Regions from separate parts of the Streptomyces glaucosporus genome, predicted to be linked through region 2. Evidence: predicted binding sites of a transcription regulator. Region 2 holds the regulator's gene; the other holds the start of a gene.
The links. The regulator HspR, encoded in region 2, represses chaperone genes until heat shock. The targets are predictions, from matches to a motif close to TTGAGNNNNNNNNNCTCAA.

Region 1: a site for HspR is predicted at 4,122-4,140, ahead of lon (endopeptidase La). Genes of this name have one in related genera too.

What each region holds. Positions count from the first base shown of each region.
Region 1 is NZ_BAAATJ010000012.1:20,320-35,650, forward strand. Features, by position in the region: gene ABD358_RS14560 (sensor histidine kinase) at 1-309, opposite strand, end outside; gene ABD358_RS14565 (protein phosphatase 2C domain-containing protein) at 720-1,517, shown strand; gene lon (endopeptidase La) at 1,583-4,099, opposite strand; gene ABD358_RS14575 (spermidine synthase family protein) at 4,379-5,077, shown strand; gene ABD358_RS14580 (response regulator transcription factor) at 5,138-5,905, shown strand; gene ABD358_RS14585 (HAMP domain-containing sensor histidine kinase) at 5,917-6,993, shown strand; gene ABD358_RS14590 (multifunctional oxoglutarate decarboxylase/oxoglutarate dehydrogenase thiamine pyrophosphate-binding subunit/dihydrolipoyllysine-residue succinyltransferase subunit) at 7,229-11,029, shown strand; gene ABD358_RS14595 (DUF6104 family protein) at 11,181-11,357, shown strand; gene ABD358_RS14600 (DUF4097 family beta strand repeat-containing protein) at 11,504-12,397, shown strand; gene ABD358_RS14605 (PadR family transcriptional regulator) at 12,399-13,424, shown strand; gene ABD358_RS14610 (zinc-binding dehydrogenase) at 13,521-14,483, opposite strand; gene ABD358_RS14615 (amino acid ABC transporter ATP-binding protein) at 14,655-15,331, opposite strand, start outside.
Region 2 is NZ_BAAATJ010000019.1:578-15,908, reverse strand. Features, by position in the region: gene fbaA (class II fructose-bisphosphate aldolase) at 1-863, opposite strand, end outside; gene pyrE (orotate phosphoribosyltransferase) at 1,152-1,691, opposite strand; gene ABD358_RS19315 (aldose epimerase family protein) at 1,736-2,545, opposite strand; gene ABD358_RS19310 (hypothetical protein) at 2,576-3,715, opposite strand; gene ABD358_RS19305 (polyamine aminopropyltransferase) at 3,802-5,460, opposite strand; gene ABD358_RS19300 (DUF2617 family protein) at 5,598-6,125, opposite strand; gene ABD358_RS19295 (hypothetical protein) at 6,380-6,616, opposite strand; gene ABD358_RS19290 (hypothetical protein) at 6,741-6,965, opposite strand; gene ABD358_RS19285 (pyridoxal phosphate-dependent aminotransferase) at 7,149-8,333, shown strand; gene ABD358_RS19280 (YbjN domain-containing protein) at 8,433-8,969, opposite strand; gene clpB (ATP-dependent chaperone ClpB) at 9,146-11,740, opposite strand; gene ABD358_RS19270 (pyridoxamine 5'-phosphate oxidase family protein) at 11,852-12,274, shown strand; gene ABD358_RS19265 (trypsin-like serine peptidase) at 12,359-13,198, opposite strand; gene ABD358_RS19260 (heat shock protein transcriptional repressor HspR) at 13,331-13,807, opposite strand; gene dnaJ (molecular chaperone DnaJ) at 13,812-14,981, opposite strand; gene grpE (nucleotide exchange factor GrpE) at 15,015-15,331, opposite strand, start outside.

The sequences.
Region 1 (15,331 bases), on a different contig from region 2:
ACCGGCGGCCGCGGCCGCGCGGCGGACGACGGCGTCCCGCTCGTCGGCGAGGGCGTGGGAGAGGGAGATCGCTCGCAGGCCCAGGTCGGCGCGGTCCACCAGCCGCTGGGACTCCGTCAGGTCGTGGGAGGCGGTGGCCACTCCGGGCGCGCCCGCGGCGAGGACGGCGACGGCGCACAGGGTGACCGACACCAGCAGCCGGTTGCGCACCCGTGCCCTGCGCGCGGACGTGGAGACCGTGGAGGCCGCCGTGGAGACCGTGGTGTCCTGCTGGTTCTGCCGGCTGCCCCGGAGTCGCTTCTTCCCCACCCGCGCTCGCAATCTCGTTCCGCCGTCCCGGTCCTGCCCGGAACGCGACAGTCCAACGTGTGCGGCAAGGGACCGTACCGCGCCCGTCCGCGCTCACCTGCGGCGACCGACCTTTCCAGCGCTGCCGTGAGGATTGGGGCGGTTCCCTGTGCCGGGCCACTCGAAGGAGTGAACATCACCAAGGAGTTGCCGAACAACTCCGGCCCGGTCGACAGTTTGACCACACGCCGGGTGGGGGATGGAAATCCGTCCGGGGTTTTGGCAAGATGCTCGCCCTTCATTTCGCGGACGCCCCCATTCCGGTGGAAGTCCGGCGGGAACCGCAGGTCACGACGGTGCCCCGGTGGCGTTCCGCTCCGTTCCGCTCCTTGCCGCCGCCCGCCCGCGGGCCCTCCGGCAGACTGGCGCGCATGCGGATCGAGATGGCGAGCGAGCCCGGCAGCCCGCGGATCCCCAACGAGGACTACGCGTCGGCAGCCCTACCTGCGGCAGGACGCGGCGGAGCGCTGGTGGTGCTGGACGGGGTGACTCCGCCGCCCCGGGACGTCGGCTGCGACCACGGCGTGCCCTGGTACGTGACCCGCCTCGGCGGAACGCTGCTCGAACTGTCCGGTTCGCGGCGGGACAGGACGCTGGCCCAGTGCCTCGCGGAGGCCATCGGGCGGACGGCCCGCGCGCACGGCCCGGGCTGTGACCTTTCTCACGCTCGCACGCCGCAGGCAACCGTGGTGCTGGTCCGCTGGGACGAGTCGGCCGTCGAGTATCTGGTGCTCTCCGACTCGGCGCTGCTGCTGGAGGGCCCGGACGGTTCCGTGACCCCCGTGCTCGACACCCGGCTGGACGGACTGCGGCCCGCCGCGCGGGCGCTGCCGCCGGCGGAGCGCGCCGCGTACCTGGAGGGGCTGCGCAACGCGGAGGGCGGTTTCTTCACCGCGGCGGCCGATCCGGAGGCGGCCTCCCGCGCCGTGACCGGAACCGTGCCGCGGGAGCGGGTGCGCGCGCTGGCCGCGCTGAGCGACGGGGTCACCCGCTGGGCGGAGACCTTCCGCCTGGGCGACTGGGCCGGGCTGATGGCGGTGCTCCGCGCGGAGGGGCCGCGGTCGCTCATCGCCCGGGTGCGCGCCGCCGAGTCCGCCGACCGCGCCGGGACGGCCTTCCCCCGCGGCAAGGTCCACGACGACGCGACGGCGGTGCTGGTGGAGTTCTGACGGCCGCCACCGCGAACCGCCGCCCCGCGCGGGGCGGGGCGGCGGGCGCGTACCGGCCCGGCGGCTCAGGCCGCGACGGGCAGTTCCGTACCGGCCGGCGTCAGCGCCAGCTCCAGGACCTGGCGGACGTCGGAGACCAGTTTCACGTCCAGCGTCCGCAGCACCTCCTCGGGCACGTCGTCCAGGTCCGGCTCGTTCCGCCTGGGGATGATCACGGTGGTGATCCCCGCCCGGTGCGCGGCCAGCAGCTTCTGCTTCACCCCGCCGATCGGCAGCACCCGGCCGGTCAGCGAGACCTCGCCGGTCATCGCCACGTCCGGACGGACCTGACGGCCCGACAGCAGCGAGGCCAGCGCGGTGGTCATGGTGATGCCCGCGCTCGGCCCGTCCTTGGGCACCGCGCCCGCCGGGACGTGCAGGTGGACGCCGCGCTCCTTCAGGTCGCCGACCGGGAGCTCCAGTTCGGCGCCGCGCGAGCGCAGGTAGGAGAGCGCGATGTGGGCGGACTCCTTCATCACGTCGCCGAGCTGGCCGGTCAGGGTCAGCCCCGAGCCGCCCGTCTCCGGGTCGGCCAGCGACGCCTCGACGTACAGCACGTCGCCTCCCGCGCCGGTGACCGCCAGTCCGGTGGCCACGCCCGGCACCGCCGTGCGCCGCTCGGCCGAGTCCTGGGCGGACTCGGGGGTGTGGTGCGGGCGGCCGATCAGCGGGCGCAGGTCGTCCACGCCGACGGTGTACGGCAGTTCGCGCTCCCCCAGCTCGTGCCGGGTGGCGATCTTCCGCAGCACCCGCGCGACGGAGCGCTCCAGGTCGCGGACGCCGGCCTCGCGCGTGTACTCCCCGGCCAGCTTGCGCAGCGCGGCCTCCTCGACCGTCACCTCGTCCGCCGCCAGCCCGGCCAGCTCCCGCTGCCGGGGCACCAGGTGGTCGCGGGCGATGACGACCTTCTCGTCCTCGGTGTAGCCGTCGAGCCGCACCAGTTCCATGCGGTCCAGCAGCGGCTGCGGGATGGCCTCCAGGACGTTGGCCGTGGCGAGGAAGACGACGTCGGACAGGTCGAGCTCCACCTCCAGGTAGTGGTCCCGGAAGGTGTGGTTCTGCGCGGGGTCGAGGACCTCCAGCAGGGCGGCGGCCGGGTCGCCCCGGAAGTCGCTGCCCACCTTGTCGATCTCGTCGAGGAGAACGACCGGGTTCATCGAGCCGGCCTCCTTGACCGCCCGGACGATCCGGCCCGGCAGCGCGCCGACGTAGGTGCGCCGGTGGCCTCGGATCTCGGCCTCGTCGCGGACGCCGCCCAGCGCCACCCTGGCGAATCTCCGCCCCATGGCGCGGGCCACGCTCTCCCCGAGGGAGGTCTTGCCCACGCCGGGCGGGCCGACCAGGGCGAGCACGGCGCCGCCGGCCCGCCGCCCGCCGGGCCGCTCCCCGCCGGCCCCACCGTCCCCACCGTCCCCGCCGGCTCCGCCGGCCGGGTCCGCCGCGCGCTCGGCGCGGCGCTTGCGGACCGCCAGGTACTCGATGATGCGTTCCTTGACCTCGTCCAGCCCGGCGTGGTCGGCGTCCAGGACGGCGCGCGCGCCGGCGATGTCGTACGCGTCCTCGGTCCGCTCGTTCCAGGGCATCTCCAGGACGGTGTCCAGCCAGGTGCGGATCCAGCCGCTCTCCGGACTCTGGTCGGAGGCGCGCTCCAGCCTGTCGACCTCCTTGAGCGCGGCCTCGCGGACCTTTCCGGGCAGACCGGCGGCCTCCACCCGGGCCCGGTAGTCGTCGCCCTCGTCGCCGGACTCGCCGTTCAGCTCGGCCAGCTCCTTGCGGACGGCCTCCAGCTGGCGGCGGAGCAGGAACTCGCGCTGCTGCCGGTCCACGCCCTCCTGGACGTCCTTGGCGATGGCCTCGGCCACGTCCTGCTCGGCCAGGTGGTCCCGGAGCCAGCCCGTCGCGAGCCTCAGCCGCTCGACCGGGTCGACGGTCTCCAGCAGCTTCACCCGCTGCTCGACGCCCAGGAACGGGCTGTAGCCGGAATTGTCGGCGAGCTGCCCGGCGTCGTCGATCTGCTGGACGCGGTCCACGACCTGCCAGGCGCCGCGCTTGCGCAGCCAGGTCGTCGCCAGGGCCTTGTACTCCTTGACCAGCTCGGCGACCGCGCCGGGGCTGGGGGGCCTGCCGTCGGTGCCGGACGCGGTCTCCTCGATCTCGGTGCCCTCCACCCACAGCGCGGCGCCCGGCCCGGTGGTGCCGGCGCCGATCCGCACCCGGCTCAGGCCGCGGATCAGCGCTCCGGGGTCGCCGTCGGCCAGCCGCCCGACCTGCTCCACGCGGCCGAGCACGCCGATTCCCGCGTAGGTGCCGTCCACGCGCGGCACCAGCAGCACCCGGGGCTTCTCCCCCTTCTCCGGGCGTTCCCCGCGTCCCGCCCCGTTCTCACCGCCCCCGCCGTCTCTGCCGGCGGCCGACTGGGCGGCCTCCACCGCGGCCCGCACCTCGGCGTCCGACAGGTCCAGGGGCACCACCATCCCGGGCAGCACCACCTCGTTGTCGAGCGGCAGCACGGGCAGGGTGAGCGTTGTGGGCGACAGAGCCATGATCTCTCCCTCGGCAGGCAAATTGAGCTTGGAGGACTCAACGTCTGTTCAATGCCCGAGCCGGTGCATGTGTTCCCCGACACGTGTTCGCCCTGAGCGATCGGAACATCACGGCACATGCCGCGCGTCCGCGCCGGAAACACCCCGGAAGCACCCCAGGAGCGGCCCGGGAGCACCCGTCGCACCGCGGCCCTTCCGCCGCGGGCCCCTTCCGCCGCGAACCCCCCTCTTCGTCCGTTCTCCCCGCCCGCCCCGCGCGGCGGCGGCAGGATGAGGCGCATGCCGATCCCGTACGAGACAGCGGAGCAGCCCCGTGTCCTGGACCACCGGACGGGCCCCCACGGCGAGGTGGTGCTGCGGCGGCACGGGGAGCTGTTCCAGATCATCGCCAACGGCTGCTTCCTGATGGACACCTCCGACGGCCGCTCCGAGCGGCTGCTGGTCCGCGCCGCGCTCCGGGAGCTGGAGGACGCCTCCGGCCCCCGGCCCGCGCCCGGTGTGCTGATCGGCGGGCTCGGCGTCGGCTTCTCCCTGGCCGAGGCCGCGGCCGAGCCCCGCTGGGGGCGGATCACGGTGGTCGAGCGGGAGGAGGCAGTCGTCGACTGGCACCGCGACGGGCCGCTGGACGCGATCACCGCCGGCGCGCTGGCCGACCCGCGCGTGGAGGTCGTCCGCGCCGACCTGGCCGCGTACCTGGCGGACGGCGGCGAACCGTACGACGCCCTGTGCCTGGACGTCGACAACGGTCCCGGCTGGACCGTCACCGAGGACAACGGCTCGCTCTACTCCCCCGCCGGGCTCGCCGCCTGCGCCCGGCGGCTCGCCCCGGGCGGGGTGCTGGCCGTGTGGTCCGCGCGGCCGTCCGCGGCGTTCGAGGAGGCTCTGCGCGACGCCGGGTTCGTCCGGGTGCGCACCGAAGAGGTCCCCGTCGCCCGGGGCGTCCCGGACGTGGTCCACCTCGCCACCCGACCGGCGTAGCGCGCCTCACCGCGGCCCTCTACGCTGCTGGAAGGAACCGAGGCAGCAGGACTGGGACGCATGGACCACAGGAACACCACGCAGACGCACGGCACCGGCACCCCCGCGGCGGCCACCCCGGGGGGCCAGCGCCGGGTCCTGGTCGTGGAGGACGACCCCACGATCACCGAGGCGATCGCCGTGCGGCTGCGCGCCGAGGGCTTCCAGGTCAGGACGGCCGGGGACGGCCCGGCCGCGGTGGAGGCCGCCGAGGCGTGGCAGCCCGACCTGCTGGTGCTGGACGTGATGCTGCCGGGCTTCGACGGCCTGGAGGTGTGCCGCCGGGTGCAGGCCCGGCGTCCGGTGCCGGTGCTGATGCTCACCGCCCGCGACGACGAGACCGACATGCTGGTCGGCCTCGGGGTCGGTGCGGACGACTACATGACCAAGCCGTTCTCCATGCGCGAGCTGGTCGCCCGGGTCCACGTGCTGCTGCGCCGCGTCGAGCGGGCCGCCCTCGCCGTGGCCTCCCCGCGTTCGGGCACCCTGCGGCTGGGCGAACTGGAGATCGACCACGCCCAGCGCCGGGTGCGGGTGGCGGGCAAGGACGTCCACCTCACCCCGACCGAGTTCGACCTGCTGGTCTGCCTGGCCAACTCGCCGCGCGCGGTGCTCTCCCGCGAGCAGCTCCTGGCCGAGGTGTGGGACTGGGCGGACGCCTCCGGGACGCGGACGGTCGACAGCCACATCAAGGCGCTGCGCCGGAAGATAGGCGCGGAGCGGATACGCACGGTCCACGGCGTCGGCTACGCGCTGGAGGCCCCCGCACCGGCCTCCGACTGGGCCTGAGCGGGCCGGGCGTGGTCCCCCGGCAGTCCCTGTGGGGCCGGTTCTGGGAGAACCTGCGGCCCGTGGACCCCAGGCGGTCGGTCAAGGCCGCGCTGGGCGCGCTGGTGATCGTCACCGTGGCGATCACCACGGCGCTGACCATCGTCGCGCTCTACTCGGCCATCGAGCTGCGGGTGATCGCCCTGCTCGCGGTGATCGCCTCGCTGGTGGTCACCCAGTTCGTGGCGCACGGCCTGGCCGAGCCGCTGGACGAGATGACGGACGCGGCCCGCTCGATGGCCCGCGGCGACTACAGCCGGCGGGTCCGCGTCCAGCGCCGTGACGAGCTGGGCGAGCTGGCCGACGCCTTCAACCTCATGGCCGCCGACCTGGAGGCCGCCGACCGGCACCGCAAGGAGCTGGTGGCCAACGTCTCCCACGAGTTGCGCACCCCCATCGCGGCGCTGCGCGCGGTGCTGGAGAACGTGGTGGACGGGGTCTCCCGGGCCGACCCGGCGACCATGGACACCGCGCTGCGGCAGACCGAGCGGCTGGGCCGCCTCGTCGAGCACCTGCTGGACCTGTCCCGGCTCGACAACGGCGTGGTGCCGCTGCACACCCGGCGCTTCGAGGTGTGGCCGTACCTGTCGGGGGTGCTCAAGGAGGCCAACATGACCAAGGGCGAGGGGCGCTCCCGCACGGACGTCCACCTCCACCTGGACGTCTCCCCGCCGGGCCTGGTCGCGTACGCGGACACCGAGCGGCTGCACCAGGTGGTCGCCAACCTGATCGACAACGCCGTCAAGCACAGCCCGCCCCACGGCCGGGTGACCGTGCGGGCGCGGCCCGGGCGGTCCCCGCTGGCGCTGGAGCTGGAGGTGCTGGACGAGGGGCCGGGCATCCCCGAGGCGGACCGCGAGCGGGTCTTCGAGCGCTTCGGCCGCTCGGCCCCGGCGGAGGGCGGCGACGGCGGCACGGGGCTGGGGCTGGCCATCGCGCGCTGGGCGGTGGATCTGCACGGCGGGCGGATCCGGGTGGCCGAATCCCCGCGCGGCTGCCGGATCCTCGTCACACTTCCCGGCGACACGTCCAAAGCGGAGTTGACGTAGGGTCTGAGGAGTCGGGGTTCGAAGGAGCGAGCCGTCGGGCTCGTTCCACCGCTCCCACCTCGCCTGATTCCGTGGAACCGGGTGTGTTTCCCGTCAAACGAGGCACCGAAACATACCGCTGGATGTGACTTACCTGACGCCGACCCCATGCCGACTGCACCGAACGGCGCGGGGGGCGTAGCCTTTATTTCTGCTGTCCACCAACACAGGTAAGCGGAAGAGGGCGGTTGCCGCCGTGTCGCCACAGGCCCCCAAGACTTCGAGTTCTCCCAACACCGGCCAGGACGGGCAGGGAAAGAGTCCCTCCGCCGGCTTCGGTGCCAACGAGTGGCTCGTCGACGAGATCTACCAGCAGTACCTCCAGGACCCGAACTCGGTAGACCGGGCCTGGTGGGACTTCTTCGCCGACTACAAGCCGGGACAGGCCGCCGGAGGAGCCGCGGCCCCCACAGCCTCGAAGCCGCCGGCCCAGCCGCAGGCCCCTCAGGCTTCCCAGACCTCCCAGGCTCCGGCGCAGACCGCGCCTCCCGCCCGGAAGGCGGCCCCGGCCCCCGCGCCGGCGCCCGAGAAGAAGCCCGCCGAGCCCGCGGCTCCGGCCGCCCCCGCGAAGAGCGAGCCGGCCGGGCGTGCCAAGGCCGCCGGCCGGCCCGCGCAGGCGCCGGAGGCCGGGACCGAGTACGTGCCGCTGCGCGGCCCGGCCGCCGCGGTCGCCCGCAACATGAACGCCTCGCTGGAACTGCCCACCGCCACGTCGGTGCGCGCGGTCCCGGTGAAGCTGCTCATCGACAACCGCATCGTCATCAACAACCACCTCAAGCGCGCCCGCGGCGGCAAGGTGTCCTTCACGCACCTGATCGGCTACGCCATGGTGAAGGCGCTCAAGGCGATGCCGTCGATGAACTACGCGTACGCCGAGAAGGACGGCAAGCCGACCCTCGTCAAGCCGGACCACGTCAACCTCGGTCTGGCCATCGACCTGGTGAAGCCCAACGGCGACCGCCAGCTCGTCGTGGCCGCCATCAAGAAGGCCGAGACGCTCACCTTCTTCGAGTTCTGGCAGGCCTACGAGGACATCGTCCGCCGCGCCCGCGCGGGCAAGCTGACGATGGAGGACTTCAGCGGCGTCACCGCGTCGCTGACCAACCCCGGCGGCATCGGCACCGTCCACTCGGTGCCCCGCCTGATGCCCGGCCAGGGCGTGATCCTGGGCGTGGGCGCGATGGAGTACCCGGCCGAGTTCCAGGGCACCTCGCAGGACACCCTGAACAAGCTGGGCATCTCCAAGGTCATGACGCTGACCAGCACCTACGACCACCGGGTGATCCAGGGCGCCGCCTCCGGCGAGTTCCTGCGGATCATCCACCAGCTGCTGCTCGGCGAGAACGGCTTCTACGACGAGATCTTCGAGGCGCTGCGGATCCCCTACGAGCCGGTCCGCTGGCTCAAGGACATCGACACCAGCCACGACGACGACGTCACCAAGGCCGCCCGCGTCTTCGACCTGATCCACTCCTACCGGGTCCGCGGCCACGTCATGGCCGACACCGACCCGCTGGAGTACAAGCAGCGCAAGCACCCCGACCTCGACATCACCGAGCACGGCCTCACCCTGTGGGACCTGGAGCGGGAGTTCGCGGTCGGCGGCTTCGCCGGCAAGTCGGTGATGAAGCTGCGCGACATCCTGGGCGTGCTCCGCGACTCGTACTGCCGCACCACCGGCATCGAGTACATGCACATCCAGGACCCCAAGCAGCGCAAGTGGATCCAGGACCGCGTCGAGCGCCCGCACTCCTCGCCGGCGCGTGACGAGCAGCTGCGCATCCTGCGCCGTCTGAACGCCGCCGAGGCCTTCGAGGTCTTCCTCCAGACCAAGTACGTCGGCCAGAAGCGGTTCTCCCTGGAGGGCGGCGAGTCCGTCATCCCGCTGCTGGACGCCGTCCTCGACGCCGCCGCCGAGGCGCGGCTGGACGAGGTCGTCATCGGCATGGCCCACCGCGGCCGGCTGAACGTCCTGGCCAACATCGTGGGCAAGTCCTACGCCCAGATCTTCCGCGAGTTCGAGGGCAACCTCGACCCGAAGTCGATGCACGGCTCCGGCGACGTGAAGTACCACCTGGGCGCCGAGGGCACCTTCACCGGCCTGGACGGCGAGAAGATCAAGGTCTCGCTCACCGCCAACCCCTCGCACCTGGAGGCCGTGGACCCGGTGCTGGAGGGCGTGGCCCGGGCCAAGCAGGACATCATCGGCAAGGGCGGCACCGACTTCACCGTCCTCCCGGTCCTGCTGCACGGCGACGCGGCCTTCGCGGGCCAGGGCGTGGTGGCCGAGACGCTGAACATGTCGCAGCTGCGCGGCTACCGCACCGGCGGCACCGTGCACGTGGTCATCAACAACCAGGTGGGCTTCACCGCCCCGCCCGAGTCGGCGCGCTCCTCGATGTACGCCACCGACGTGGCGCGGATGATCGAGGCTCCGATCTTCCACGTCAACGGCGACGACCCGGAGGCCTGCGTCCGCGTGGCGCGGCTCGCCTTCGAGTTCCGCCAGGCGTTCAACAAGGACGTGGTGATCGACCTCATCTGCTACCGCCGCCGCGGGCACAACGAGACGGACAACCCGTCCTTCACCCAGCCGCTGATGTACGACCTGATCGACAAGAAGCGCTCGGTGCGCAAGCTCTACACCGAGTCGCTGATCGGCCGGGGCGACATCACGCTGGAGGAGGCGGAGCAGGCGCTCCAGGACTTCCAGGGCCAGCTGGAGAAGGTCTTCACCGAGGTCCGGGAGGCCACCACCAACCCGGCCCAGGCCGAACCCGAGGCCCCGCAGCCGGAGTTCCCGGTGGCGGTGGAGACGGGCGTCGGCCAGGAGGTCCTCAAGCGGATCGCCGAGTCCCAGGTGAACATCCCCGAGCGGATCACCGTCCACCCCAGGCTGCTGCCGCAGCTCCAGCGCCGTGTGGCGATGGTGGAGGAAGGGAAGATCGACTGGGGCATGGGCGAGACCCTGGCCATCGGCTCGCTGCTGATGGAGGGCGTCCCCGTCCGGCTGGCCGGGCAGGACTCCCGCCGCGGCACCTTCGGCCAGCGCCACGCCGTCCTCATCGACCAGAACACCGGCGAGGACTACACCCCGCTGCTGTACCTCTCGGAGGACCAGGCCCGCTTCAACGTCTACGACTCGCTGCTGAGCGAGTACGCGGCGATGGGCTTCGAGTACGGCTACTCCCTGGCCCGTCCCGAGGCGCTGGTGATGTGGGAGGCGCAGTTCGGCGACTTCGCCAACGGCGCCCAGACGGTGATCGACGAGTTCATCTCGTCGGCCGAGCAGAAGTGGGGCCAGACCTCCGGTGTGACCCTGCTGCTGCCGCACGGCTACGAGGGCCAGGGTCCGGACCACTCCTCGGGCCGGATCGAGCGCTTCCTCCAGCTGTGCGCGCAGAACAGCATGACGGTCGCGATGCCGACCCTGCCGTCGAACTACTTCCACCTGCTGCGCTGGCAGGTCCACAACCCGCACCACAAGCCGCTGATCGTCTTCACCCCGAAGTCGATGCTCCGGCTCAAGGCGGCGACCTCCAGGGCGGAGGAGTTCACCTCGGGCGGCTTCCGTCCGGTCATCGGTGACGACTCGGTCGACCCGGCCCAGGTCACCAAGGTCGTCTTCTGCTCCGGCAAGATCTACTACGACCTCGACGCGGAGCGCCGGAAGCGGGGCGTGACCGACACCGCGATCATCCGGCTGGAGCGGCTCTACCCGCTGCCCGGCAGGGAGATCCAGGAGGAGATGGCGCGCTACGGCAACGCCTCGAAGATCGTCTGGGCCCAGGAGGAGCCGGCGAACCAGGGTGCCTGGCCGTTCATCGCGCTCAACCTGGTGGACCACCTGGACGTGTTCATCGGGGCCGGCAAGGCGCCGAGCGCGTACCGGCTGCGCCGGGTCTCGCGCCCGTCGTCCTCGTCCCCGGCGGTCGGCTCGGCCAAGCGCCACCAGGCCGAGCAGCAGCAGCTCATCAGCGAGGTCTTCGACCTCTGAGGCCTGAGGCGGTCCGACGCGGCGGGGCCCACCGTACGGTGCGTACGGTGGGCCCCGCCGCGCGGGGAGGCCGCCCCGCCGCCCGGCGGGGGCGCCTCCCCGCGCGCATACGCTGACCCGAGCAGAGACACCTGGCGTTTTGGGAGCACCGATGTACTTCACCGACCGCGGCATCGAGGAGCTGGAGCAGCGGCGCGGCGACGAGGAGATCACCTTCGGGTGGCTCTCCGAGCAGCTGCGGACCTTCGTCGACCTCAATCCGGACTTCGAGGTGCCCGTCGAGCGGCTCGCGACCTGGCTGGCGCGGCTGGACGACGAGGACGACTGAGACCGCCCCCGGCCCCGCGTCCGCCCCGTCCCCGGCCCTCCCGCCGGGGACGGGGCGGAACTGCTTCTTGACTTCCCGCAACCGCGATATATCGTCTTGACCGTAGACGCGATATGTCGTTGTACGCCGAGCCAGGGGAGGCCGTCGTGTCAGGCCGGTCCGAGTGGTCCGTGAGCGAGCCGCGCAGGCTCGACTTCGACGAGGCCCTTCACACACTGCGGGTCCGCGTCGTGGGCGGCGCGGTCAACGTCGTCGGCACCGGCGATCCGGCCACCCGGCTGGAGATCGGCGTCCTCGAAGGCCCTCCGCTCACGGTGTCCCTGGAGGACGGCACCCTCACGGTCGCGTACGACGACCTGCCCTGGAAGGGCTTCCTCACCCTCCTCGACCGCAAGGGCCCGCAGCGCCGGGCCGACGTGTCGCTCGCCGTGCCCCCGGGGATCCGGGTCGAGATCAGGGTGGTCGGGGCCGACGCGGTCGTCACCGGCGTCGGGGGCCGCACCGACGTGCGCGGGGTCACCGGCGGCGTCACGCTGGTGGGCCTGACCGGCCCGGTGCGGGCCGAGACGGTCTCCGGCGGCGTCGAGGCGCAGGGCGTGACCGGCGATCTGCGCTTCACCTCCGTCTCCGGCGACCTGACGGTCGTCGACGGCGGCGGCTCGTCGGTGAGGGCCGACTCCGTCAGCGGCGACATGGTGCTGGACCTCGACCCGGTGCGGAAGGACCGGGGCCCCGACGTCCGGCTCACCTCCGTCTCGGGCGAGATCGCCATCCGGCTGCCCCACCCGGCCGACACCGTGGTCGACGCCAACACCGCCGGCGGCGCCGTCTCCTGCGCCTTCGACGACCTCCGGGTCTCCGGGCAGTGGGGGGCCAAGCGGATCACGGGCACCCTCGGAGCGGGCAGCGGGCGGCTGCGGGCCACCACCGTCTCCGGTTCGATCGCCCTGCTGCGCCGCCCTCCGGCGGACGGCGGCGCCCCGGCCACCCCCGACGGCACGGTCCCGGCGGCCGGGCCCTCCCCCTGTAAGGACGTGTGACATGCCCCCCGTCTTCGCCCACGGCCGGCTGCGCCTGTATCTGCTCAAGCTGCTCGACGAGGCGCCGCGCCACGGCTACGAGGTGATCCGGCTGCTGGAGGAACGCTTCCAGGGCCTCTACGCGCCCTCCGCCGGCACGGTCTACCCGCGCCTGGCCAAGCTGGAGGCCGAGGGCCTGGTCAGCCACACCACCGAGGGCGGCCGCAAGGTGTACTCCCTCACCGACGCGGGCCGTTCCGAACTCTCCGACCGCCGACGCGAGTTGACCGAGCTGGAGCGGGAGATCCGGGAATCGCTGGCGGCCCTGGCCGCCGACATCCGCGAGGACGTCAGCGGTGCGGCCGGCGATCTGCGCCGCGAGGTGCGCGAGGAGGCACGGCGCAACCTCAGCGCCGGGGACGAGGAGCCCTTCCCCGGCTGGGAGGGCTGGGAGTCAGCCTGGGAGACGGCTCTCCAGGGGGCTTTCCAGGGCTCCTGGCCGGACAAGGAGTCGCTGCGGACGGCGAAGGAGGAGATGCGCCGGGCCGGGGAGCAGTTGAAGGAGCAGGCCCGCCGTGCCCGTCAGGAGGCGCAGCAGGCGAGGGTCCAGGCGCACAAGGCCCGCCAGGCGCGGGACGCGGCACGGGAGGAGATGGAGCGGATCACCCGTCAGGTCCAGGAGCAGGTGCAGTCGGTGCAGGCCCGTGCCCAACAGGGCGACTGGCAGGGCGCGGTGCGGCTGGGCGTGTCCGAACTGGCCCGGCAGATGGGCAATCTGGGCCGGCTCGCCGGCCACACCGCGACCCGGCCGTCGCACGCCGAGCCCGATCCGGCCGACGCGCCGGTTCCGGAATGGGCCGCGGACTTCGCCCCCTCCGGCGACCCGCGGCGCGATCTGGAGCGGCTGCTGGACCGGTTCCGCGACGACGTGCGGGACGCCGCCCGCGACCACGGGGTCGGGGAGGAGCAGTTGGGCGAGGCACGCCGCCACCTGTCCACGGCGGCGGCTCGCATCGTCGCCCTGCTGCGGCCCCCTCGCCCGGAGTAGCCTCCCGCGGACGGAGTGGCGCTCCGCGGACACACCGCCGTGCGGCGGCCGTGCGTACGGCCGCCGCGCGGCGCTCCCGGCCGGGCCGCCGGGCTCTCAGACCGTCAGGACGACCTTGCCGAACAGGTCGCCCGTCGCCATCTTCTCGAATCCCTCGCGGGCGCGGTCCAGCGGCAGGACGGTGTCGATCACCGGGCGGACGCCCTTGGCCGCGCAGAAGCTCAGCAGCGAGGCCAGTTCCTCCTTGGTCCCCATCGTGGAGCCGACGACCTTCAGCTCCAGGAAGAAGATCCGGTTCAGCTCCGCGGCGGGCGGGTTGGGACCGCTGGTCGCCCCCGAGATCACCAGCGTGCCACCGGGCTTGAGGGACTTCACCGAGTGGGACCAGGTGGCGGCGCCCACCGTCTCGATCACCGCGTCCACCCGGTGCGGCAGCCGGGCCCCGCTCTCGAAGGCGGCCTCGGCGCCCAGTTCCTCGGCGCGCCTGCGCTTGGCCTCGTCACGGCTGGTGGCGAAGACCCGCAGACCCGCCGCGGCGCCCAGCACGATGGCGGCCGTGGCCACGCCGCCGCCCGCGCCCTGGACCAGGACGGAGTCCCCGGGCCGCACCCCGGCGCCTGTGAACAGCATCCGGTAGGCGGTCAGCCACGCCGTCGGCAGGCAGGCCGCCTCCTCGAAGGAGAGCTCCTTGGGCTTGGGCAGGACGTTCCACTGCGGCACCGCGACCCGCTCGGCGAAGGTGCCCTGGTACTTCTCGGTCAGGATCGAGCGCGGCTCGCGCGGTCCGACGCCGTGGCCGGTCTGCCCGATCACCGAGTGGAGGACCACCTCGTTGCCGTCGGCGTCCACCCCGGCCGCGTCACAGCCGAGGATCATCGGCAGCGACTCCTCGCCCAGGCCGACCCCGCGCAGGGACCACAGGTCGTGGTGGTTGAGGGACGCGGCCCTGACGTCGATGGTCGTCCACCCCGGCGGAACGTTCGGCTCCGGACGTTCGCCCAGTTCGAGTCCGTTCAGCGGCTGGTCGCGATCGATGCGCGCGGCATAGGCAGCAAACATGATCAGAACCCTAGGACGCGCGGGGGCGCGGGGGAACCGGGCGCCGGTGTGACGCGCGCCGCGCGGCCCGGGGGGCGGGCCGACGGGCGGGAGACGGGCCGGGAACGCGAGGGGCGGTGCGGCCCCCGTCCGGGTTCCGCACCGCCCCTGCGCCGCCGTCTCGGCCGCCTCTCAGAGGACCTTCGACAGGAACGCCTTCGTCCGCTCGTGCTGCGGGTTGGTCAGCACCTCGCGCGGATGGCCGGACTCGACGACCACGCCGTCGTCCATGAAGACCAGCGAGTCGCCGACCTCCCGGGCGAAGCCCATCTCGTGGGTGACGACGATCATCGTCATGCCGTCCTCGGCCAGATCGCGCATGACGTCCAGCACCTCGCCGACCAGTTCCGGGTCGAGCGCCGAGGTGGGCTCGTCGAAGAGCATCAGCTTGGGCTCCATCGCCAGCGCCCGGGCGATGGCCACCCGCTGCTGCTGGCCGCCGGAGAGCTGGGCGGGGTAGTGGCCGGTCCGCTCGCCGAGGCCGACGCGGTCCAGCAGCTTCAGCGCCCGCTCCCGGGCCACCGCCCTGGTCTCGCCCTTGACCTGGACCGGCGCCTCCATGACGTTCTCCAGCGCCGTCATGTGCGGGAAGAGGTTGAAGCGCTGGAAGACCATGCCGATGTCGCGGCGCTGGGCGGCGACCTCGCGCTCCTTGAGCTCGTAGAGCTTGTCGCCCTTCTGCCGGTAGCCGACGAGGTGGCCGTCGACCCACAGCCGTCCGGCGCTGATCTTCTCCAGGTGGTTGATGCAGCGCAGGAAGGTGGACTTGCCGGAGCCGGACGGGCCGACCAGGCAGAACACCTCGCCCT
Region 2 (15,331 bases):
ATGTGGTCCACGACCGGGCGGGTGAACGCGTACTGGGTGTCGGTGTCGATGTTCATCTTGACCACGCCGTTCTCCAGCGCGGTGGCGATCTCCTGCTCGGTGGAGCCGGAGCCGCCGTGGAAGACGAAGTCGAACGGGTTCTGCTTGCCGAACTTGGCGGCCACGCCCTCCTGCAGGTCCTTCAGCAGTTCGGGGCGGAGCACGACGTTGCCCGGCTTGTAGACGCCGTGGACGTTGCCGAAGGAGGCGGCCAGCAGGTAGCGGCCCTTCTCGCCCAGGCCCAGCGCCTCGGCGGTGCGGATCGCGTCCTCGACGGTGGTGTACAGCTCGTCGTTGATCTCGTGGCTGACGCCGTCCTCCTCGCCGCCGGTCGGGGTGATCTCGACCTCAAGGATGATCTTCGCGGCCTGAGCGGCGGCGAGGAGCTCCTGGGCGATCTCCAGGTTGTCGGCCAGGGTCTCGGCCGAGCCGTCCCACATGTGCGACTGGAAGAGCGGGTTGCGGCCCTCCTCGACGCGCTTGCGGGAGATCTCCAGCAGCGGGCGGACGTAGCCGTCCAGCTTGTCCTTGGGGCAGTGGTCGGTGTGGAGGGCCACGTTGACCGGGTACTTCTCGGCGACCACGTGCGCGAACTCGGCCAGCGCCACCGCGCCGGTCACCATGTCCTTGTTGTACTGGCCGCCCAGGAACTCCGCGCCGCCCGTGGAGATCTGGATGATGCCGTCGCTCTCCGCCTCGGCGAAGCCGCGCAGCGCGGCGTGGAGCGTCTGCGACGAGGTCACGTTGATGGCGGGGTAGGCGAACTTGCCGGCCTTCGCCCGGTCGAGCATCTCGTTGTAGACCTCGGGGGTTGCGATGGGCATCTGTCCGCTCCTTGATGGTCTGCGAAAAGTGTTCGGCTCTGGTGTGGGTCAACGGATCGACGTCATCGTCGTCCCCATCCTCCCAGACCTGCGCGAATGATCCACCCCCGCGCCCCGGGACGGGCGGAGGAGTCTCCCGCGCCGTCACCGGAGGGGCCGGGCTGCCGGGCCCGTGCCGCGACACACGGGGATGCTTTCGCTCCCTCACGCACCACGGAGGGTCACCGTTTCACGTGAAACGGTGACCCTCCGGACGTCTCGCGCCCTCGTGCCAGGGCGCGGAACGGGTCACTCCAGACCCAGGTCCTCCAGCCCGAACGCCTGGAAGTACGGCAGGCCCGCCTTCTCGATCGCCGGGGCCGCGCCGCGTTCGACGATCACGGCCACGCCCACGACCTCCGCTCCCGCCTCCCGCAGCGCCTCGACCGCCGTGAGCACCGAGCCGCCCGTGGTGGAGGTGTCCTCGACGGCCAGCACCCGGCGGCCCGCCACGTCCGGGCCCTCGATCCGGCGCTGGAGGCCGTGGGCCTTGCCCTGCTTGCGGACGACGAAGGCGTCCAGCTTCCGTCCGCGCGCGGCGGCGGCGTGCAGCATGGCGGTGGCCACCGGGTCGGCGCCGAGGGTCAGGCCGCCCACCGCGTCGTACTCCACGCCGGCGGTCAGGTCGAGCATCACCTGGCCGACCAGCGGCGCGGCCTCCCCGTCCAGGGTGATCCGGCGCAGGTCCACGTAGTAGTCGGCCTCCTTGCCGGAGGAGAGGGTCACCCTGCCGTGGACCACGGCCTTGTCCTTGATCTGCTGCAGCAGCTTCTCGCGCGCGTCGCTCATGCCGACGAGCCTAAGCCAGCCCCCGCGCCCCCCGGACCAGCCCTTCAGGCCAGGGAGCGCCACGTCCAGTCCGTGGTGACCTCCAGCGGGTCGATGGGCGTGACCAGGCGGGGGTGGGTGTTGAGTCCGTTGGGCGGGCCGGTCTGGGGCTCGACGCAGACGGCCTCGGCCTGCTGGTCGTAGACCACCACCCACTCGGTGCGGCTGGTGACCTTCAACTCCAGCTCCCCGGGCCAGGTCAGCGTCACGTCCACCCCGTCGGGCATCCCGAAGCAGTCGTCCCAGGGGCCGGGCCCCGGCTCGACGCGGCGGCCGGTGGGGAGGTGGTCCTCGCCGCGCTCCTCCTGCCAGGCGGGGGCGAAGTCCAGGGTGACGTCCTGTCCGCCCCGGCCGAGGTTGCGCAGGAACCAGGGGTGCCAGCCGGCCTGGGCCGGAAAGGAGTCCCCGAACGTCTCCACGCCCAGGGTGAGGGTGAGTCCGCCGCCGTCCCCGGCCAGCTCCACCACCTGGGTCACCCGGCCCGGCCAGGGCCAGGGGTCGGCGAGGTCGCAGTAGAAGGACGCGCTCAGCTCGTCGACGCGGGCCGTGCGCCAGGGGCGTCCGCGCACGAGGCCGTGGATGGCGTGGTCGCCGGCGTTCACGGGCATCCGGTGAAGCTCGCCGCCGTTGCGGAACTGTCCGTTCCTGGTCCGGCCGCACCAGGGCGCCATCACGAACGAGCCGTATCTCTCGCCCTGCCGCAGCACCTCCGTGCCGCCGATGCGCAGCGAGGCGATCCGGCAGCCGTGCTCCGGCTCGACGGTCACCTCGGCGTCGCCGGCCCGCAGACGCACTCCGCTCTCTGTCTCATGCACCGTCACACCACCGACCCTAAACCGCGTCGGTCAGCGGCGTCGCCTGAGCATCCGGCCGATGACGACCGCGGAGACCAGCACCAGTGCCGCCGGGGCGGCCCAGCGCAGCACGGCGAGGGCGGAGGAGGCGGACTCGGGCGGGGGGACGGGGGCGTAGCGGCCGCGCGGCGGGGCGTGGTCCACTTCCTCGGCGCTGCGTCCGATCATCGTACGGCGGGCGTGGGCCGCCTCGGCCTCGGCGGGCGACGGCCCCTCGCCGAGGCCGTCGCCGAAACCACCGAAGTCGTCGGGGCCGCCGAAACCGCCGAAGTCCCCCTCGAACCCCTCGTCCCCGCCGTCCCCGGCGTCCCTGCCGGCGAGGTCGTCGCCGAAGCCTCCACCGGGCCCGCCGTCGAACGCGGCGTCGCTCTCCGGGTCGAGCGAGGACGGCGGGACCTCGACGTCGAAGACGCTTCCGGACCGCGCCCCCTCCCCCGGTTCCTCCGGGTTCTCCCGCTCGTCCGGCTCGTTCCGCGTCTCCGGTTCCTCCGGTTCCTCCGCGGCCCCGGCGCGTTCGGCGTCCCGTTCCCGGGCGTCCGCGGAGCCGGGGGTCTCGGGCGCGGGGATGCCGGGGATCACCGGCTCGTTGTCGTCGGGCTCACCGATGCCGCCGGTCCCGGCGGCCGGGCCGGGCGCGTCCACCGGGGACACCGGGTCGTCCGCCATGCTCGCGGCCAGCTCGCTGCCGAAACGGTCCAGCAGGCGGCGTCCCGCGCTCTCCCGCTGCTTCTCCTCGAACTCCGTGATCCGGCCCGTGCCGCGCAGTTCCGCGGTGCAGGCGAGCACCGTGCCCTCGCCGTCGCCGGCCGGGCGCGGCACGGCCGTCAGGGTCAGCTCCACCGAGCCGTCGCCCCGGGCCTCGGCGCCCTCGCCCCCGACCGTGTACCGCTCGTCCCCGCTCCCGCCGTCCGCTCCGCGCATCTCGTGCGTCAGGCGCAGGCCGCCGCGGTAGGTGATGCTGGAGCCGCCGATCCGCACCCGCAGCCGGCCCCTGAGGGACACGCCGTCCCCGGCCTCCGCCTCCGACGCGTCCGGCTGGAGTCCCGGGACGCAGCGCGCGACGCGCTCCGGTTCGGCGAGCGCCGCCCGTACGGCCCCGACAGCGAACGGAACGTACACCTCATGCTCCATGGGGCGGAGCCTACCCAGTACACCCCCCGCCAGTGCCCGGTCCGTGCGGACACGGCACGTCGCGCCTCCCGCCGCCGCTCCGGCCCTCACCCCCGGTAACGCGGGCGCGTCAGGGTGGAGGGGGGCAGGCCGGCGACGCGGTCCGCCGCCGCGCGTGCGGCGGCGCGGCGGAGGTCCTCCGGACCGACGGCGCGCGGACGCGGGCCGTCCGGCGGGAGGCCGAGGGGCGGGCCGGCGTCCCGCGCCGCCAGGACGAACCCCCAGTGGGCGGACCGTCCGGACTCCGGGGGCCGCGTGTGCCCGGGCCCGGCGCAGGAGCCGGGGAGCCGCCCGTCCACCGCGTAGGGGGTGGTGCCCAGTCCCGCGGACCGCACCGTGGCCTCCACCGTCCAGTAGGTGTGCGGGTCCTCCCCGGGTGGGCCCGCGTGCACCGCCAGCCGCCCCCGTCCGGCGAGGGCCCGGCCCGCCAGCCCGAAGAACTCCTGGGAGTAGGGCCGGGGGTCCGCCGCCGAGGCGGGTCCGGGGAGATCGACGACGATCACGTCGTACGGCTGCCGCCCGGACTCCGGCCAGGAGCGCAGCCAGTCGAAGACGTCGCCGGTCTCGACCCGCACCCGGGGGTCGTCGAGGGAGTGGCGGTTGAGGCGTCCGAGCAGGGCGTCGGCGCGGGCCAGTCCGACCACCCCGGCGTCGGGCTCCACCAGGGTGACCGAGCCGACGGCGGGGTGGCGCAACACCTCGCGCAGCGCGAGGCCGTCGCCGTCACCCAGGACCAGCACCCGGCCGTGCGGCCCGGCGGCCATGGCCGGGTGGACCAGCGCCTCGTGGTAGCGCCGTTCGTCCCGGGAGCACATCCGCAGGCGGCCGTCGACGAACAGGCCGACTCCCCTCCGCCCCGTTCCGTCCGCGGGGGGACCGTTCTCGACCAGCACGATCCGCCGGCCGTCGGTGGTCACCGCCGACCGCACCTCGCCCCCGTACACCGCCCGGCGCGCGGCCTGTTCGAAGGGCCCGACGACGGTGGTGCCGGCGATCAGCAGCACGGTGATCGCGGTGTTGACCAGGAGCAGGGCGCGGCGGGCGCGCCGGGAGAGGTCCCCGCGGAACAGCCCCAGCACCATCGCGCAGCCCACGGCGGCGTTGACCGCCCCGACCAGCAGGGCTCCCGAGATCTGGCCCAGCAGCGGCAGCAGCAGGAAGGGGAAGGCGAGTCCGCCGACGAGGGCGCCCACGTAGTCCGCGGCGAACAGGTCCGCGACCGCTCCGCCCGCGTCCTGCCTGCGGATCCGCTGGATGAGGGTCATCAGCAGCGGCATCTCGGCGCCGATGAGCACTCCGATGACCAGTGCGAAGCCGATCAGCGGGGCCCGGGATCCGCCGAACCAGGCGAAGCACCCGTACAGCGCCATCGCCGAGCCGCCCCCGACCAGGGCCAGCAGCGCCTCGACCGCTCCGAAGCCCGCAGCCGCTCGGACGCGCAGCCGCTTGGCGAGCAGCGCGCCCAGGCCCATCGCGAAGACCATCACCGACAGCACCACGGAGGTGTTGGTGACGGAGCCGCCCGCCAGATGGGAGCCCATGGCCACGAGGACGAGCTCGTAGACGAGCCCGCAGGCGGCGCAGACGAAGACCGCGGCGAGGACGAGGAAGCGGCCGACCCCGGCCGGTACGGGCAGCCCGGCCGTGGCGCGGTGCGGCGCGTGCCCGGCCGGCCCCGCCTGCGCGGAAGCGGACGTTTCGATCATGTTGTGAACGCTACGTGACTTCAAACGCACAGCCTGTCACCCACGAGGGTGCAATGGTTAGCACAAACGGCCGCACAGGCGTCTTGCGAGCGGCTCCACGCCGGGTGCGCGCCGGATACGCGCGGTGCGCACCGGGCTCACACGCCCGCCGGCTCCCGCACCCGCGTCCCCACCCGGGTGTGCGTCACGACGAGCTTCCCCTCCTGCGGGTAGGCGTGCCAGGTCCGCCAGTGCACCTGGCCGCCGAGGCGCTGCACCAGCAGGGCGGTGAAGGCGTGCGGGCTGCCGGGGAAGGTGCCGGCCAGGCCGTGCGGGTGGTCCGCGACGAGCGCGAGCAGCTCCTGCGCGCGTCCCGCGAAGGAGCCGCCGGAGAGTCTCTCGACGCGTGCCGCGAACGCGTACTCCCAGTCGTCGATCCGCTTGGACACGCCCAGTGGCAGCGGTGTCCTGCTGCCGGGCATGCATGCCACGGTCTCGGAGCAGACGGTGCCGTCCGCACCGCTGAGCAGTACTTGGTGGGAGGCGCCGAGCAACCTCAACTGCACGTGGAGGCCGGACAGTTCGAGGTCCAGCTCCGCCAGCGCGGGCAGGGGCTCGCGTCCGAGTGCCCAGGCGAGGTCGCCGGCGCGGGTGTCGGAATAGGGGGTCTTCAGGGTGGTGAGCATGGAACGGCTCCGCAAGCACGCAGTGGGAGTGGGCCGGCCCGCCCCTCGCAGATGGCCTGAAAGAGAGCCCGAGAGACCGTCTGTGCGCCGGTTCGTGCCCACGTGTGGTTCGGGTGTACGAAGTCACCGAACCATGGAATGCATACCGCTCACAGGCTTTTCACACAATCTCGTCAGCATTCCATGCCAACGGGGGTCTATCAGGTCAGATGTTCTCCCCGGCGTTCTGCAACCGCCGTACGAGTGAACGAGTATCAGCCACCGCAGCCCCCGCCGCAGCCGCCTCCACCACAACCGCCACCGCCGCCGCATCCGCCGTGCGACGAGCCGCTCCCGCGGGACGAACCGGCCCGGAGCCACCAGGCGCCGGAGGAACCGCCGGCGCCCGGGTGGCGGCGGTCGCGCCGCTCGTTCACGAGCCCGCGGGCCGTCAGACCGGCCACGAACAGAAACGGAAAGACGAACAGCACAGCGATCAGGACGAGTTCCATGGCGCCCCCCTTGTCCACGCACTCCCCCGTGCGGGGCCTGCCCTCACGATGCCCCGGCCCCGCACGGCTCAAAGCGGAATTGAGCGAACCCAGAGGATTGGACGGAGGGCGTCCGGAACGGCCGTCAGTCGCCGCCGCCCCCGCCGCAGCCGCCCCCGCCGCCGCCCCCGTCCGACGAGCCTCCGTCGGACGATCCCCCGTCGGCCCACCAGCCGAAGAAGGAGCCGCCGTCGGAGCCGTCACCGCCTCCGCGGGAGGTCTTGCGGCGGCCGCTCCTCCGGGCCGAGACGGCCACGGCGATGATCAGCAGCACGAACAGCGCGACGAGCGAGAAGACCAGGAACCTCATGGTGCCCCCTTGTCCACACATTCCCCCGTGCGGGGCTTGCGGCCACGATGCCCCATCGCTGACCTGCGGGAAACGGAGTTGAGCAAGTCCAGAGGTTCGGCCCGGGGCGTCCCCGCCGTACGGCCGCCGCGGCGGCCGTACGGGTCACGGCGGGGTTGAGGAAGTCCGGCGGTTCGGCGGAGGATGTCCGGCATGACCGCCTCCGGACGACCGCTGCTCAACCGCCGCCTGGCCGCATTCGGCACGACGGTCTTCGCCGAGATGTCGGCGCTGGCCGTCCGGACGGGGGCGATCAACCTCGGCCAGGGCTTCCCCGACACCGACGGGCCCGAGTCCGTCCGGGAGGCCGCCGTCCGCGCCCTGCGCGACGGCCGCGGCAACCAGTACCCGCCCGGCCCCGGCGTCCCCGAGCTGCGGGCCGCGATCGCCGAGCACCAGCGACGCTTCCACGGCCTGGACTTCGACCCCGACACCGAGGTCCTGGTCACCGCCGGCGCCACCGAGGCCATCGCCGCCGCGCTGCTGGCCCTGCTGGAGCCGGGGGACGAGGTCATCGCGTTCGAGCCGTACTACGACTCCTACGCCGCCTGCATCGCCATGGCCGGCGCGGTGCGCGTCCCCCTCACCCTCCGCGCCCCCCGCTTCCGCCCCGACCTGGACGCCCTGCGGGACGCGATCACCCCCCGCACCCGGCTGCTCCTGCTGAACTCCCCGCACAACCCCACCGGCACGGTCCTCACCCGCGAGGAGCTGACCGCGATCGCCGGGCTGGCGGTGGAGCACGACCTCCTCGTGGTGACCGACGAGGTCTACGAGCACCTGGTCTTCGACGGCGAGCACGTGCCGCTGATCTCCCTGCCCGGCATGCGCGACCGCACGGTGTCCATCTCCTCCGCGGGGAAGACCTTCTCCTTCACCGGCTGGAAGGTCGGCTGGGTCACGGCGTCCCCGCCCCTGGTCACGGCCGTGCGGACCGCCAAGCAGTACCTCACCTACGTCAGCGCCGGCCCGTTCCAGTACGCCGTCGCGGAGGCGCTGCGCCTCCCGGACGCGTACTTCACCGCCTTCCGCGAGGACCTGCGCGCCAAGCGGGACGTCCTCGCCGACGGGCTCGCCGACGCGGGCCTGGAGGTGTTCCGCCCGCAGGGCACGTACTTCGTCACCACCGACATCGCCCCGCTCGGCGAGAAGGACGGCCTGGCCTTCTGCCGGAGCCTGCCGGAGCGGTGCGGCGTGGTCGCCGTCCCCAACGCCGTCTTCTACGACGACCCGGACGCCGGCCGCGCCCAGGTCCGCTTCGCGTTCTGCAAGCGCGAGGAGACGCTGCGGGAGGCGGTGTCCCGTCTGCGGCGGCTGCGGGACGGCTGAGCGCCCGCGGGGGCACGGAGGACGCGCGGCGGCCCCGGGCGCACGGGGAGTGCGCCCGGGGCCGTGCGGAGGTGTCCCGGGATCCCGCGGGGGCCGGGGTCAGCCCTCGCCGTCGGAGTCGCCGGGGCCGTCGGAGTCCACGTCCTTGGCCAGGCCGAGCTGCTCCACCAGCCACCGGTCGAACTCGACCGAGGCCCGCACCCAGCTCACCGTGCTGGAGACGAAGTGCTCCAGCGAGACGCCGACGCCGATCAGCATCTGGGCCTCGCCGATCAGGCGGACCGTGCCGTCGTCGTGGGTGTGGGTGTAGACCTTCGGCCAGAGCGTGCGGCGGTTCCAGTCGTCGATCAGCTCCAGGAGGCGGGTCTTGTCCTCGATGGAGTGCGGGCGGTCGTAGAACGTCCGGACGGAGAAGATCTGCTGCTCCTCCTCCCCCCGGAACATGAAGTAGGTGCGGAACTCCTCCCACGGCGCCGCGAGGTCACCCTCGTCGTCGACGACGTACTTCAGCTCCATCTGGTCGAGGAGCTGCTTGACCAGGTCCTGGTCGGGGACGATGGGACCGGCGGGTCCCGTCGGCTGCTTCTCGGGCTGCTGGCCCCCGAAGTTCGGAATCGAGGACGGGTCGATGCTCACCGTGGATTTCCCTTCATACGATTCCTGCCATCCTCCCCTACCCCGGCCCGGGGATGGCAAGCCCGGACATGCGGCTTCGTCCATCAGCGTCCGTCGGCGTCCGTCGGACTGGTGCGATCGGACGGTACGGAGCAGGGGAGGCGGCGGACGGAGGGATCCCCCGGCGGGCGGTGCCGCTACCGCACCGCGCCGATGGCCAGGCCCTCCTGCTCCGGGTCCACGTCGACGCGGACGGTGTCGCCGTCGCGGACCTCGCCCGCCAGGATCTCCCGGGCGAGCTGGTCGCCGATCGCCGTCTGGACCAGGCGGCGCAGCGGCCGGGCGCCGTAGGCGGGGTCGTTGCCCTCCACCGCCAGCCAGTCCAGCGCGGCCTCGGTGACGTCCAGGGCGAGCCGCCGGTCGGCGAGGCGCCGGGAGAGGGCGTCGATCTGGAGCTTCGCGATGCGGCGCAGCTCCTCGCCGCTGAGCGCGGAGAAGATCACCAGGTCGTCCAGCCGGTTGAGGAACTCCGGGCGGAAGGCGGAGCGGACGGTCGCCATGACCTTCTCCCGCTTCTCCTCCTCCTTGGCGAGCGGGTCCATCAGGAACTGGCTGCCCAGGTTGGAGGTGAGGATGAGGATGGTGTTGCGGAAGTCCACCGTCCGGCCCTGCCCGTCGGTCAGCCGCCCGTCGTCGAGGACCTGGAGCAGGATGTCGAAGACCTCGTGGTGGGCCTTCTCCACCTCGTCCAGCAGCACGACGCTGTACGGGCGCCGCCGCACGGCCTCGGTGAGCTGGCCGCCCTCCTCGTAGCCGACGTAGCCGGGAGGCGCGCCGACCAGCCGGGCCACCGAGTGCTTCTCGCTGTACTCGCTCATGTCGATGCGGACCATGGCCCGCTCGTCGTCGAAGAGGAAGTCGGCGAGCGCCTTGGCCAGCTCGGTCTTCCCGACGCCGGTGGGGCCGAGGAACAGGAACGAGCCGGTGGGCCGGTCGGGGTCGGAGATCCCGGCGCGGGAGCGGCGGACGGCGTCGGAGACGGCCCGGACGGCCTCGTTCTGGCCGATCAGCCGCCTGCCCAGTTCCTCCTCCATGCGCAGCAGCTTCTGGGTCTCGCCCTCCAGCAGCCGCCCGGCGGGGATGCCGGTCCAGGAGGCGACGACGTCGGCGATGTCGTCCGCGCCGACCTCCTCCTTGACCATGGTGTCCTTGCCGCTGGCCTCCTCCTCGGCGGCCGACGCCTCCTCCAGCTCCCGCTCCAGGGCCGGGATCTCGCCGTACAGCAGCTTGGAGGCGGTCTCGAAGTCGCCGTCGCGCTGGGCGCGCTCGGCCTGGCCGTGCAGCTCGTCGAGCTTCTCCTTCAGCTCGCCGACGCGGTTGAGGCCCTGCTTCTCCTTCTCCCAGCGGGCGGTGAGGCCGCGCAGCTCCTCCTCGCGGTCGGCCAGCTCCCGGCGCAGCCGCTCCAGCCGCTCCCGGGAGGCGGCGTCGCTCTCCCCGGCCAGGGCCAGCTCCTCCATCTTCAGCCGGTCCACGGCGCGCTGGAGCTCGTCGATCTCCACGGGCGAGGAGTCGATCTCCATCCGCAGCCGGGAGGCGGCCTCGTCCACCAGGTCGATGGCCTTGTCCGGGAGGAAGCGGGAGGTGATGTACCGGTCGGAGAGGGCGGCGGCGGCCACCAGCGCGCCGTCGGAGATCTGCACCTTGTGGTGCGCCTCGTAGCGTCCCTTGAGGCCGCGCAGGATCGCGATGGTGTCCTCGACGGTGGGCTCGGCGACCAGCACCTGCTGGAAGCGGCGCTCCAGGGCCGGGTCCTTCTCGATCCGCTCGCGGTACTCGTCCAGCGTGGTGGCGCCGACCATCCGCAGTTCGCCGCGGGCCAGCATCGGCTTGAGCATGTTGCCCGCGTCCATCGCCGAGTCCCCGCCGGCGCCGGCCCCGACGACCGTGTGGAGCTCGTCGATGAAGGTGACGATCCGCCCCTCGCTGGACCTGATCTCCGCCAGGACGGCCTTGAGCCGCTCCTCGAACTCGCCCCGGTACTTGGCGCCCGCGACCATCGCGCCCAGGTCCAGGGCGACCAGGCGCTTGTTCTTCAGCGACTCGGGCACGTCGCCCTTGACGATGCGCTGTGCCAGGCCCTCCACGACCGCGGTCTTGCCGACGCCGGGCTCGCCGATGAGCACCGGGTTGTTCTTGGTGCGCCGGGAGAGGACCTGCACCACGCGGCGGATCTCCTGGTCGCGGCCGACGACGGGGTCGAGCCGGCCCTCGCGCGCGGCGGCGGTGAGGTCGGTGCCGAACTTCTCCAGGGCCTTGTAGGTGCCCTCGGGGTCGGGCGTGGTGACGCGCTGCCCGCCGCGGCTGCGCTCGAAGGCGTCGAGCAGCCTGGCGGCGGTGGCGCCCTGCTGCGCGAGGAGCGCGGCGGCCTGCCCGCCCTTGGCGGCCAGGCCGATCAGCAGGTGCTCGGTGGAGACGTAGGTGTCGCCCAGCTCCCTGGCCCGCTGGGTGGCGTCGGCGATGACGGACAGCAGTTCGCGGTCGGGCTGCGGCCGGGCCACGGTGGAGCCCTGCACGCTGGGCAGGGCGGCCAGCAGGCGCTCGGCGCCGGACCGCAGGGCGGCCTGGTCGGCGTCGACGGCCGCGAGCAGGTCCTGGATGTTCTCGTTGTCGCGGCCCTCCAGAAGGGCCAGCAGCAGATGGGCGGGGGTGATGTCCGGGTGGCCTCCGGTGAGGGCGCGGTTGTCGGCCGCGCTGATCGCGTCCCGGCTCCTGTTCGTCAGCTCGGCGTCCACGGGTGCGTGCTCCTCCTGCTGTCGCCAACTCTGCGATGAACCACATGCACTAAGTTGAGTCTAAGGCACTCAAGGCGTGGGCGGGAGAGGAAACGGGATAGTTTCCGGATCATGGCCACGCAATCACGGCGGGACCCCCGGAACCCCGAAGACGCCTACCTCGCCTTCTGGCGCGAACGGCACCTGTGCACCCTGACCACCCTCCGGCCGGACGGAACCCCCCATGTGGTCCCGGTCGGCGTCACCTACGACCCCGGCGCGGGCCTGGCCCGGGTCATCACCCGGCGCGGCAGCGCCAAGGTCGCCCACGTCCTGGCCGGATCCGAACGCCCCGGCGGCGCCCGGGTCGCCGTCTGCCAGGTGGACGGGCGGCGCTGGGCCACCCTGGAGGGCGCCGCGACCGTGCGCACCGACCCCGACGCGATCGCGGAAGCGGTCGCCCGGTACGCCGAGCGCTACCACCGCACCCCGCGCCCCAACCCGGAGCGGGTGCTGATCGAGATCGCCGTGGACCGGGCGCTGGGCAGCGTCTGACCCCGCTCGCCACCGCACCGCCGGCGTCCTGCGACGCCGGCGGTGCGGTGGCGAGCGGCCCGGCGGGCCCGGTGGGACGGCGGCTCAGCGGACGGCGGTCCCGCCGGCGGCCTCCAGCAGCTTCCGCGCCTCCTCCGGGAGAGGACGGCCGAGCACCCGGCCCCGGTCGTCGCCGACCGACATCACGGCGACGACCGTGCCGGACTGGCTCGCCCCGTCGTAGTCCTGGAGCCACGGTCCGCCGCTGGACCCCTGGGTGAGGTCGCAGGACTCCAGCAGCAGCCCGCCCACGTTGGGCTGCCGGGTGTCCCGGCCGGTCAGCAGGGTGGGCGTGCCCGCGCAGTGGCCGAGCGTCTCGCCGTCGTACGGCGCCGCGGCCGGGTAGCCCAGGACGAGGGTGTGCCTGGAGGGGTCGACGGGCTCGAAGTCGATCCGGTTGGCCCCCACCCGCTCCTTGATCGTCCGGCCGTCCTTCTTCTCGACGGTCAGGAACGCGTAGTCGTACGGCAGGGCCTGGGGCAGGCTTCCGCCCTTCCAGGCGGACTCGATGTGCACGGACGTCACGCGCCAGCCGTCCCTGGCGACGTTCGCGGTGCCGTGGCGGTCGTACCCGGGGACGAACCAGGCCTCTTCCCAGCGGGGCTCGCCGGGGTTGTGGACACAGTGCGCGGCGGTGACGACGACGCTCCCGTTGGGTGCGTCCACCACGGCTCCGGAGCAGGTGAGGAGCTGCCCGTCCGGGTAGGTCCCGACGAGCTTCCCGACCGTCCCGACGGTGCCCTGCGGCCAGGGCGCCTGGGACGTCCCGGCCGTGCGCTCCTCCCCGGGGACGGGCCCGGGCGGGTTCGTCGGAGCAGCCCCCAGAAGCGCGGCGGACGTGGCGACGGTGACGGCTGCGGCTATGACTGCGCGTATCTTGGCCATGTCTTCACGCTGCGCTCCGCTTAGGCCATCCGGCCATCCGCACACCGCCGGTCGGGTGACCGGAGGCGGCCGTCCGGGGGATTCCGGACGGCCCCGCCGCATGATTCCGGTCCGGCGGTCCGGCCGGTCCGGTCAGTCCGCGGCCCGCTGGGGGCGCCAGACCACCAGCGCGCTGGACTGCTGCACCTCCTGGTAGGGCACCAGGTCGCGACGGTAGGACGCGTGGACCTGCGCCTCGCGCTGGCGCATGGCCAGCGCCGCGCCCTCCAGCGCCTGCTGGAGCTCGGCCACCTGGGCCTGGAGGGCCGCGACCTGGTTCTCCAGCTCGATGATGCGCTTGATGCCCGCGAGGTTGATGCCCTCGTCCTGCGACAGCCGCTGCACCTGCCGCAGCAGCTGGATGTCGCGGGCCGAGTAGCGGCGGCCGCGCCCCGCGGTGCGGTCGGGGGACACGAGGCCGAGACGGTCGTACTGCCGCAGCGTCTGCGGGTGGAGCCCGGAGAGCTGGGCCGCGACCGAGATGACGTACACCGGTGAGTCGTCCGTCAGCTCGTAGGGGTTGCCGCGCATCCGTCCCTGGCCCTGTCGCCCGCGGCCGTGCCCGTCCATCTCGTCAGTCTCCCTTCGCGGCCTTGAACAGCGCCGCCCGCGGGTCCTCCCCGGCGGTCGCGTCACGGTAGGACTCCAGCAGGTCCCGTGCCTTGTCGCTCAGGTTCTTCGGGACCGTCACCTCTATGGTGACCAGCAGATCGCCCCGGGTGCCATCCTTGCGCACCGCCCCCTTGCCGCGGGCGCGCATGGTCCTGCCGCTGGGCGTGCCCGGGGGGAGCCTGAGGGTGACCGGCGGGCCGCCCAGGGTCGGCACCTTGATCTCGCCGCCGAGCGCCGCCTCCGGGAAGGTGACGGGCACGGTGACCGTCAGGTTGTCGCCCTTGCGGCCGAACACGGGGTGCGGCTCGACGTGCACCACGACGTAGAGGTCCCCGTTCGGTCCGCCGCGCTCGCCCGGCGCGCCCTTGCCCCGCAGCCTGATCCGCTGGCCGTCCGAGACCCCGGCGGGGATGCGGACCTGCATCGTGCGCGAGCTGGTCGCCCGGCCGCTGCCCTTGCAGACCTCGCACGGGTCCTGGGCGATCAGCCCGCGGCCCTTGCAGTCCACGCACGGGTCGGTGAGCGAGAAACCGCCCCCGCCGCCGCGGCTGACCTGCCCGGTGCCCACACAGGTCGGGCAGACCCGGGGGGTGCCGTTCTTGTCGCCGGTGCCCGAGCAGGCCTTGCACGCCGCGGAGCTGGACATCCGCAGCGGCACCGTGGCCCCGTCCACCGCCTCGGTGAAGCTGAGCGTCACCTCGGACTCGACGTCCTGGCCGCGGCGCGGCTGCGTGCGCGTCGTGGTGCCGCCCCGGCCGAACAGTCCGCCGAAGACGTCCCCGAGGCCGCCGCCGAAGCCGCCGGCCCCGCCTCCGCCCGGGGCGCCGCCGAAGAGGTCGCCCAGGTCGAAGTTGAAGCCGCCGCCCGTCCCCGGCCCGGCGCGGAACCCGCCGGAGCCGAAGAGGGCGCGCGCCTCGTCGTACTCCTTGCGGCGCTTGGGGTCGCCCAGGACGTCGTGCGCCTCGGAGATCTCCTTGAAGCGCTCCTCCGCCTGGCGGTCGCCCTTGTTGGCGTCCGGGTGGTACTCGCGGGCGAGCTTCCGGTACGCCTTCTTGATCTCCGCCTCGGTGGCGTCCTTGGGGACGCCGAGGACCTTGTAGTAGTCCTTCTCGACGAAGTCCTTGGTACTCATCCCCGGCGTCCCTCCTCTCGGTCTCTCCTCGCGTCAGCCCTGCTCGGGGCCACCGCTCTCCTCATCAGGTGCCGCTTCCGCCTGCTGTGCCTCGGCCGGCGGCGCCGCCGGCGACTGGGACGACGGCTGCGCGCCCGGCTGAGGCTCGGCGACGCCCACCCGCGCGGGGCGGATCGTGCGTTCGCCGATGCGATACCCGGGCTGGAGGATCTGCACGCACGTCGTCTCGGTGACATCCGGAGAATACGAGTGCATCAGAGCCTCGTGCACGGTCGGGTCGAAGGGCTCGCCCTCCTTGCCGAACTGCTGCAGACCCATCTTCGCCACGACGGTCTCCAGCGATTCGGCCA